DNA from 3 places in the Nonomuraea sp. CA-141351 genome. Region 1 is predicted to be linked to each of the others. Evidence: riboswitches for the same ligand, from Rfam matches in the RefSeq annotation. Region 1 holds a riboswitch; each other region holds the start of a gene.

Region 1 (3,199 bases):
CCCACGGTCTCCGCCGCCCTGGCCGGGCTGGAGCAGGACGGGCTCGTCCACCTCGTCGGAGAGGTCTCCGGTCGTCCAGGACCTGTCACGTCCCTGTACGACGTGAACGCCGCCGCCACCCACGTCGCCGGCATCGACATCGGGCGCGACTGGATCAGGGTCGCTGTCGCCGACCTGCGCGGGGCGTTCGCCGGCAGGACGGACGGCCGCAACACCGCCAGGACCTCCGCCGAGCTCGCCCTCCTGGTCGGCGAGCTGTGCCGGGCCGCCGCGCGGGAGGCCGACGTCGACTGGCCCGCCATCGCCTGCGCCGTGGTCGGATCGCCCGGCGTGTACGACCCCGCGCTCGGCCGCCTGGAGTTCGCCCCCAACCTGCCCGGCTCCGACCTGGCCGAACGCCTGCGAGCCACGCTCGAGGTGGACCTCGTCATCGAGAACGACATCAACCTGGCCACCGTCGGCGAGCACGTGCACGGGGAGGGGCGCGGTAAGTCCGACTTCGCGCTCGTGTCCATCGGGACCGGCGTCGGCATGGGCATCGTGGTCAACGGCGAGCTGTACGTCGGCGCCCGCGGGGCGGCCGGCGAGGTCTCCTACGTGCCGGCCGCCGAAGAGCCCGCGCCGTCGTCCGACCACGCCCTGTCCCACGGCGCCACGGAGGCGGTCACCGCCGCTCCGGGCGTGGTCCGCGCGGCCCGCGCCGCCGGTCTGACCCTGGACACGGCCAAGGAGGTCTTCGCCGCGGCCGCCTCCGGCGACGCCGTGGCCCGCTCGGTGGTGGAGGCCGAGGGCCGCCGCATCGGGGGGCTGCTGGTGGCGGTCGCGGCGGTGCTGGACCCCGAGGTGATCGTGCTCAGCGGCGGCGTGGGGCGCAACCTGGACCTCCTGGGCGCGGCCATCGAGACCCGGATCGCGGAGCTCGGGCCGCTGCGGCCCGCGGTGGTGGCCAGCACGCTGGGGGACAGCGGCGTCCTGCTGGGCGCGGTCGCCCACGCCCGGACCCGCGCCTGGGACCTCATCTTCGACGCCCGCCTGCCCTGACCTCGGCCTTGGCGCGGCGCGTCTTCCGGTGTCCCCCGGCGTGCGGGAGCGCTTCCTACAGGGTGGCCTTGAGCATGGCGGGCGCGGGGGCGTTGCGCTGCTCTTTGAGCTTGGCCCAGAGCCGCACGCCCTTGGGGTCGGGGCGGACGGCACCCACGAAGGAGTCCCTGCGCCAGCTGGACAGGCGCTCCTCCTTGACCACGTCACCCGTGTGCGGCGCGTGGACCATGTAGCCGGGCCGGGAGATCATCCCTACGTGCCCGAGGCCTTCGAAGAAGACCAGATCGCCGGGTTTGAGGTCATTCCAGGCGATCTTCCTGCCGAATGCGTTGTACTGGTCCGCCGCGACGCGGGGCAGCTCGATCCCCGCGTGCTCGTACGCCCTGAGCATGAGCCCGGAGCAGTCGTACCCGCTCTTGCTGGCGCCGCCCCACACGTACGGTATGCCGCGCTGCTTCATGGCGAACTTGAGGGCGATCTTCCAGGCGGGTTTGGGAGTTTGCTGCGCCCGGATTTGTTTGACCTGGGCGGCGGTCAGAGTGGTGGGGTCGGTCGGGGTGGTGGAGCCGTCGTTGGTCGCGGCCTGGGCTGGGGTGGCCAAGATGAGCCCGGCGGCGCCCGCCGCCAGGGCTATGGCAATGCGAGACAGGGGTCTGTCCTTCCATGCGGCCGGCCGGGTTAGCTGACGGGCTCGGGCCTGGAAGTAGCCCTACGGCATGGGGGTGCCGATTCGCCCCAGGGGGAAAGTGGGTCCCCGGCTCCACGCAACCGCTGCGTGGATTAGGCTCGTCGGACTCTAACGAAACGGTCAAAGAACCGCAATAAGGACAAATTGGGCGTCCGAGGTTTGAGATGAAGTGTTCGTCAGTCGAGACGACGCGGTAAGGTACGGCCCATGGAGTCGCGTAACATCCGTCTGGCAGTCATCCCCGGCGATGGCATCGGCACCGAGGTCGTGACCGAGGGCCTCAAGGTCCTGGAGGCCGTGGGCACGAAGATCGAGCCCACTCACTATGACCTTGGCGCCGCCCGCTATCACCGCACCGGCGAGACCCTGCCCGACTCGGTGATGGAGGAACTGCGCGGCTACGACGCGATCCTACTCGGCGCCGTGGGCGACCCCAGCGTCCCGCCGGGCATCCTCGAGCGCGACCTGCTGCTCAAGCTGCGCTTCGAGTTCGACCACTACGTCAACCTGCGCCCGGTCAAGCTGTTCCCCGGCGTGGAGACCCCGCTGGCCGACACGTCCGCGGAAGACATCGACATGATCGTCGTCCGTGAGGGCACCGAGGGCCTCTACGCGGGCACCGGCGGCGCCATGCGGCGCGGCACGCCGCACGAGATCGCCACCCAGGAGTCGCTCAACACCGCCTACGGTGTCGAGCGCGTCGTGCGCTACGCGTTCGAGAAGGCCAGGTCGCGTCCCCGCAAGAAGCTGACGCTCGTCCACAAGACCAACGTGCTCACCTACGCGGGCGACCTGTGGCAGCGCACGGTCAACCGTGTGGCGGAGGAGTTCCCCGAGGTCACGACCGACTACTGCCACATCGACGCGGCCTCGATGTTCTTCGTGAGCCAGCCCCAGAGGTTCGACGTGGTCGTCACCGACAACCTGTTCGGCGACATCATCACCGACCTCGGCGCGGCCATCGCCGGCGGCATCGGCCTGGCGGCCAGCGGCAACATCAACCCTGAGCGCAACGCGCCCAGCATGTTCGAGCCGGTGCACGGCAGCGCGCCCGACATCGCCGGCCAGGGCAAGGCCGACCCGACCGCGACCATCCTGTCCGTCGCCATGCTCCTCGACCACCTCGGGCTGCACGCCGAGGCGGCCAAGGTCGAGCAGGCGGTGGCCGACGACATCCTCGAGCGGCTGACCGGCTGGGCCGGCCGCACCACCCACGAGATCGGTGACGACATCACCGCGCGAGTATCCGGCTAGGACCGCCTAGCCCCGCAAGCGCCTGGTGGTCCGCAGAGGACCGCCGGGCGCTTTTTCGCGTCCAAACGGCCTAACCACCCCATTGGCCGCTTGCCATCCCATATAGCGAGACAATAAGAAGTACGGTGCTGCCCCCCGGGGAGCAGTGCCGCCCACCACCGCCTATCCGCAGATTCTGTAGATTTGGGCAGATTTCGCAGAGAGAAGGACCTCCGT
Region 2 (3,199 bases), 2.4 Mb from region 1:
AGACCACCTTGCGGCTTTGCACCGTGTAGCCCGGCGGGTGTTCGATCCGGACCACCACGCCGACTTCGGGCCGCCCACTCCCTACGCCCACGAGCAGGGGCGGAGCGAACCCGTCCTGCTCCATGTCCTCCCAGACATCGCTCAGTTCGGCGGTCCCCAACTGCTCGCCGGTGGCGACGTCCCACACGTACAGCTCGTAGGGGCTCAGAGAGGCGAGTACGGTCCGCTCGCCCAGCTTCGCCACCGCGAGGTCGAGTATCCCGTCCCTCTCCTCCGCACGCAGCTCTCGCACGAGCTCGCCGGTGGCCGGGTCCAGCAGGTCGACGCGCCCGTCCTCGTCTTCGGCCGGGATGCCGCGGTTGTCGAAGCCGATCGCCACGGCGAGCAGCATCCGCCCGCCCTCGGCCTCGACGAAGGCCATGGCTGTCGGGTGGCCTCCGGTCGTGTCACGGGTGAACCCGCTCGCTCCGGTGAGCGGGTCCCAGGTACGGATCGTGCCGTCGTGGTCGCCGCCGGCCAGCACCGGGCGGCCGTCCACCACGCCGAACGCCAGGGCACGGACACTCGCCGTATGGCCCTCCAGGTCCGGCCCTGACTGGTCGAACGCGTCGCGAAGCCGTACCACGTGGTCCTCGCCGCCACTGGCCACGAACGTGCGGCCCTCGAACTCGCCCATCGCCACCGCCCAGACCGGGCCGTCGTGCCGGGCCGTGCACACGTGGAAGGCCGTGGGCCGCTCGCCGGTTTCCCATGCCAGAGTCCATGTCCCCGGATCTACCGCATCGAATGCTGTCAGGGCTTCCGGTTCCTCGGCAGCGGCGGTCGCGCGCAGGTGCTCGAGCCGTTCGGGGCCGGGTAGAGCGAGAAGCCGCGGGAGCGCCCGGCGATAGGCCCGCAGCAGGGCCGGTGGGCACGATCCGCCGAGCGCGCCGCGCAGGAACGCCGGACCGGCCTCGTTCAATAAGGTGAGATCGAGCGTCATCGACTCGCGTCCCGATTACCCGTGGAATGATGCCAAGTCACAATAGCAACGTACGGGTGATTCGCCCCCGTATGTTGACAATCGTAGGTCTTCGCATCGCCTGAGCGGGGCCTGGAAGAGGCGGCCCTCAAACTTTACCGAGCCCGAAAACCCTTACAGGCACGGCACTTCAGCGCTATTCAGCGGCTGATATGCGGAAATCACATTTTGCCCTACTTGCACTATCTATGGGTAGATGTCTATCTTTTGCCTAATCAAGGCATAGATGGGACGACTTTCGCCGCATCGTTGCCGCTTCGTTGACCAGACCGTGCGCTGCCCTCAGAACTCTCCGGGGACAGCGTTCGGCCGCCGAATCCGCGCCCAGCGGAGCCGGGGACCCACCTCTTGGGGTGAATCGGACGCCAGCCCAGGCTGCGCTCGTAGGGCACTTCCAGGCCCGAACCCGTCAGCTAACCCGGTAGGCGGCATGGAAGCAAGGAGTCAATGCCGTCATGCCCAAGCCTCGGCTTGCCACAGTCGCCCACGCCCTCAAGCATCACTTCGATCCCCTCACCCAGCGCCTCAGCTTCGTCGTCGCCGGTGCGATCCTCGCCGGGACCGCCGCCGTCGCCAGCGTGGCCGGCATGGCGCTCGCATCCTCCACGGAGAACGGCCCGGAACACGCGGCTCAGCACGAGACCGGATCTCTCACCTACGGCCTGGACATCTCCAACTACGAGCCCCAGTACGACTGGAACGCCAGCACGGCCAAGTTCGGCATCATCAAGGCCACGGAAGGCACGAGCTACCGCGACGCCTCCTTCGCCAGGCACTGGCTCCAGCTGGGCAAGAAGGGGATCGTGCGCGGGGCCTACCACTACGGCCACCCCGGCAACGACCCCGTCGCGGAGGCCGAGCACTTCCTGTCCGTGGTGAACTCCCAGCCCGCCAAGCCCGGCGACCTGCTGGTCCTTGACCTGGAGACCACGGACGGCAAGTCCGTCACCGAGGTCAACGCCTGGGCCAAGACGTGGCTGTCGTACGTGAAGGACAAGACCGGGATCACCCCGATGTTCTACAGCGGCTGGAACTTCGCCAACACCTACGGCAGGGGCCTGGCCGAGTACCCACTGTGGGTCGCCCACTACAGCAAGGCCAAGGGAGCGATCACCCCACCCGCCGACTGGAAGTCCTGGACCATCCACCAGTACACCGAAACCCCCATCGACCAGAACGTCTCCGCACTGACCGCCGACCAACTGCGCAGCCTGGGCCGCCGCGCCGCCTGAGCAAGCAAGGCGCGAACGGCCGGCGCCCGCGTCCGTCCACGCCTACCTGTGGCTGCGTCACCTCATGTGTTCGGCCATGACCCGCCGCATGTCGGAGGCGGCCCGCAGGGTGCCCCGGACGGTGCCGGTGACCTTGGAACGGCCCGCTCGACGCAGGTAGTCCACCTCCACCTCCGCGATCCGCCAGCCGGAGGCGGCCGCGCGCAGCACCATTTCGAGCGGGTAGCCGAACCGGCGGTCGTTCAGCCCGAGCGCCAGCAGCCGGGACCGTCCGGCGGCCCGCATGGGCCCGAGGTCGTGCAGCGGCGCCCCGGTGCGGCGACGCAGGCCGCGGGCGATGACGGCGTTGCCGAGCCGGGCGTGCCAGGGCCAGGCGCCTGCCTCGCACGGCCGGCGGGCGCCGAGCACCAGGTCGGCGTGGCCGCCTATGACGGGTTCTGCGACTCTCGGGAGCTGGCGGGGGTCGAGGGAGGCGTCGGCGTCCATGAAGCAGACCACCTCCGCGCTCGCGGCCAGCAGCCCCGCATGGCAGGCGGCACCGAAGCCGCGGCGCGGCTCGTGCACCACACGGGCGCCGAGGTCGCGGGCGACCTCGGCGGAGCGGTCGGTGGAACCGTTGTCGACCACCAGGGCACGGTAGCCCTCGGGCATGCGACCGAGCACCCAGCCGAGCGCGGCCTCCTCGTTCAGGCAGGGCAGGATCACCTCGACGGTCATGACCACGCGAACTCCTTCATGCCCGCCTCGAACCCGATCTCGGCGTGGAAGCCGAGCTCGCGGCCTGCCCGCTCGGGAGAGGCGACGATGTGGCGGACGTCCCCGAGCCGGTAGCCGCCGGTGATCCGCGGGGCCGGCCCGCCCCGCTCGGCGGCCAGTGCGGCGGCCATCTCGCCGACGGTGTGCGGGGTGCCGCTGGCGATGTTGTAGGCGCGCGGCTCGCCGGGAT
Region 3 (3,199 bases), 1.4 Mb from region 1:
CGATCCCCACATGCTGGAGCGGCTGCTCGATGTCGAAGGACACAATGTCCGTTGCGTAAAGCCGCTTCAGACCCTCGAGATCCTTGCCTTGGAGCCCTTCGACGATCTTGTCGACCAGCTGGCGGATCTTGGCTTCATCTACCTCGCGTTGCGTAGGCATCGCTACCCCAACCTTCCCTTGAGGTGGAATCTGGCTTCTCACACCTCCCGAAGCTATGGCTCAAGGGTTATCTTGTCTAAGATTAATATTGCTATGGCGTTATGTCCTGAGCGGCATGATGGAGCTGCAGCCGGGCCGCGAGGCGCTTCGCATCGCCTGGTCGAACGCTCCTTGGGTGAGCTCAATGCGGGGCGGCGAGCCGGATGCGGACCCTCAGCGAGGGACTATGCCTTACGGGTCATCCGTTCATGGCGAAACCGGTCTTGGAAGGCATAAGCGTCTGTCCTCTACGGTCGCAAAGGCCCGCACAGGCACCACCGCACCAGGAAGGACGCACCATGAGCGCTGCGGATCTGGCCTGACTCCAGTTCGCGCCCACCACCGGCATCCACTGGCTGTTCGTGATCCTCACGATGGGCCCCTTCGTGGCGATCATGTACACCAGGGCCGAGTTCTCCCGAGATCCCGCCGAAGCAGCGATACAAACGAAATGCCATCCGTGGCCTTCTTCTGGATGCCGCTGCTGCCGACGGCACTGGCGTTCGCCGAAGGCGACATCGACTCGGCGGGCGCCTGCGCGACCGTCGCCCTGGCCGTGCTGATCACGTGGCTTCCACGCAGGCGTCGCAGCAGGTAGGTGCGCGCGAACGGCGCTCCACAGCCGCCCTTCTCACCGTCAACACCCCCTCGCATCTGATGCGAGAAGGTGTCCGGAGAACGAGAAGAAATGCGGCTCAGAGCACCACAGGCGACACGGCGGAGCTGGCACTCCGAACGCTCAACCGCATGGCTGCCAGCACGAACGCCATCTCAACCAGTGGATATACAGCACCAGATGCAAAATCCCCATTTCTAGTACATCGAGATGTGCACGTGGTCGTAGTGGTTCTCGGTGATGCTGCCGCGGTCCGACATGGCCCGCCAGCCCGAGCCCATGTTGATGCGCTGCTTCCAGATCACGTACTTGACGCCGAGCTTGTCCTTGTTCTTGAGCGCCCAGTCCGCGATGCGGTCACCCAGGGCGTTGTTGATGGCCGCCGGCATCGTGCCGCCGGTGCTCATCATGAAGTCGCAGGCCCGCCCCAGCGGGTGCTCGCCGCTGGAGCCTGAGCGGAAGCAGCCCACCTCGTACGGCAGCTTGAAGTTCTTCGCCACCTCCGCCTTCATCAGCCGCGTACGGGCCGTGATGTTGTCCGAGCCCGTGGGCAGCTCCGGGGCCCAGCTGCCGTTCGAATTGCGGCCGGGGCCGAACGGCACCAGGTCCTGGAGCTTCTTCTGGATGTCCTTGATGACGTCCTGGGCCTCTTGGCGCTGCTTGGCCACGTCCTTCGCGTCCGCGCTGATCTGGGTGGCGAGCGCGGCGGCCTGGTCGGAGGCCTGCTTCTTCTCGTCGCGTGCCTTGGCCACACCCTGCACGACGGCCTGCTGCTCGGCTGTGAGCTGTTCGAGCAGGGCGATACCGGGAGCGTTCTGGGACAGCAGGATGGCGGGCACCGATGGGTCGTGGTTCTGGTAGCGCATCCTGGCGACGTCGGCGACCCGCTGTTCGGCCGTGGCCAGCGTCTGCTCCGCGGTGGCCAGGCGGTCCTTGGCGGCCTTGGCGGCCTGCTGCGCCTTGGCCAGCTCGACGCGCTTGAGGTTGTACTTCTCGATGAGCTTGTCAACCTTGCTGTTGAGCTGCTTCAGCTGGGCGCGGAGCTCGGTCTCCGACGGCTTGGGGGCCGCCGACGCCACGGTTGCCGGCAGGACGGCGATGGCCGCGGCAGTGATGAGACCGATGGCAAGCGCCACGGGGGACGGAGCCGCCACGTGGATGTTCCTCTCCCTCTGCCGGCCGGGTTAGCTGACGGGTTCGGGCGTGGAGGTGCCCTACCGACACGTGGTCGGATTCACCCCAGAACGAGGTGGGTCCCCGGCTCCCGGGCGACACGCCCGGGATTAGGCATGCAACGGCAGTTACAGCCGGTGCAAAAGGGATGTTAGTGGTAGATCACAAGTAATGCGACCCTAACTAGAAACCTAATAGTGATCTACTTGTGATCGAAGCATACGCGCGGCCTCCTCCGGCAGCACGTCGTTCACGAAAGCACCCATGGCCGACTCCGACCCGGCCAGGTACTTGAGCTTCCCCGGCGCCCGCCTGATGCTGAACAGCTCCAGGTGCAGGTACGCGAGCTCGCGATCCCGCCGTACGGGCGCCTGGTGCCAGGCCGAGATGTACGGCATCACGACGCCGAACAGGTCGTCGAAGGCCCGCAGCACCGAGGTGTAGAGCGGCGCGAACGCCGAGCGCTCCTCCTCCGACAACGCGGCCAGATCGGGCACCTGCCGGTGCGGGTAGATGTGCACCTCGTACGGCCAGCGCGCGGCGGCGGGCACGAACGCCGTCCACAGCTCGTTGGAGGCCACCACCCGCGTCGCCTCGGCCCGCTCGGCGGCCAGCACGTCCGCGAACAGGTTGCCCTTGGTGTAACGCCTGGCGGCGGCGAGCTGGAGCTTGGTCCTGGGCGTGACGTACGGGTAGGCGTAGATCTGGCCGTGCGGGTGGGCGAGCGTGATACCGATTTCCTCGCCCCGGTTCTCGAAACAGAACACCTGCTCCACACCCTCGATCCCGGACAGCTCGGCCGTGCGGTCGGCCCACGCCTCCATGACCAGCTCCACCTGGTCGCTGGAGAGCCGGGAGAAGGAGGACGAGTGCTCAGAGGTGAAGCAGACGACCTCACACCTCCCCGCTCCCGGGCGAACATCGCTCAACCCGCCCACATCCTGGTAAGTCCCGAAATTGCCGGAGAAGGACGGGAACCGGTTCTCGAACACCACGACGTCGTAGTCGTACGCCGGGATCTCCGACGAGCGCGTGTCCGACGACGGGCACAGCGGGCACTCGCTCGCCGAGCCGGTCGGCTGGAACGTGCGCGTCTGCCGGTGCCCCGCCATCGCGATCCACTCTTCGGTCAGCGGGTCGTAACGCAGCTCGGAGGCCACCGGCCGGGGGTCGAGTGTCCGCCGGTCGATCGCGCTCCTGTCGGCGTCGTC

What was found. A riboswitch is a leader RNA that binds a small molecule or an ion and turns the genes downstream of it on or off. The one in region 1 is predicted to bind cyclic di-AMP.
Region 2: linked by a shared signal. The riboswitch ahead of ACQPWU_RS01910 (glycoside hydrolase family 25 protein) and the one ahead of ACQPWU_RS50595 (C40 family peptidase) in region 1 are both predicted to bind cyclic di-AMP.
Region 3: linked by a shared signal. The riboswitch ahead of ACQPWU_RS44185 (coiled-coil domain-containing protein) and the one ahead of ACQPWU_RS50595 (C40 family peptidase) in region 1 are both predicted to bind cyclic di-AMP.

The regions. Positions count from the first base shown of each region.
Region 1 is NZ_CP191982.1:10,770,266-10,773,464, reverse strand. It holds gene ACQPWU_RS50600 (ROK family transcriptional regulator) at 1-1,041, shown strand, start outside; gene ACQPWU_RS50595 (C40 family peptidase) at 1,097-1,642, opposite strand; cyclic di-AMP (ydaO/yuaA leader) riboswitch at 1,694-1,838, opposite strand; gene ACQPWU_RS50590 (3-isopropylmalate dehydrogenase) at 1,937-2,983, shown strand.
Region 2 is NZ_CP191982.1:372,874-376,072, reverse strand. It holds gene ACQPWU_RS01915 (WD40 repeat domain-containing protein) at 1-982, opposite strand, end outside; cyclic di-AMP (ydaO/yuaA leader) riboswitch at 1,322-1,464, shown strand; gene ACQPWU_RS01910 (glycoside hydrolase family 25 protein) at 1,477-2,253, shown strand; gene ACQPWU_RS01905 (glycosyltransferase family 2 protein) at 2,311-2,970, opposite strand; gene ACQPWU_RS01900 (NAD-dependent epimerase/dehydratase family protein) at 2,967-3,199, opposite strand, start outside.
Region 3 is NZ_CP191982.1:9,417,543-9,420,741, forward strand. It holds gene ACQPWU_RS44175 (YybH family protein) at 1-202, opposite strand, end outside; gene ACQPWU_RS44180 (hypothetical protein) at 651-797, shown strand; gene ACQPWU_RS44185 (coiled-coil domain-containing protein) at 1,013-1,969, opposite strand; cyclic di-AMP (ydaO/yuaA leader) riboswitch at 1,975-2,115, opposite strand; gene galT (galactose-1-phosphate uridylyltransferase) at 2,180-3,199, opposite strand, start outside.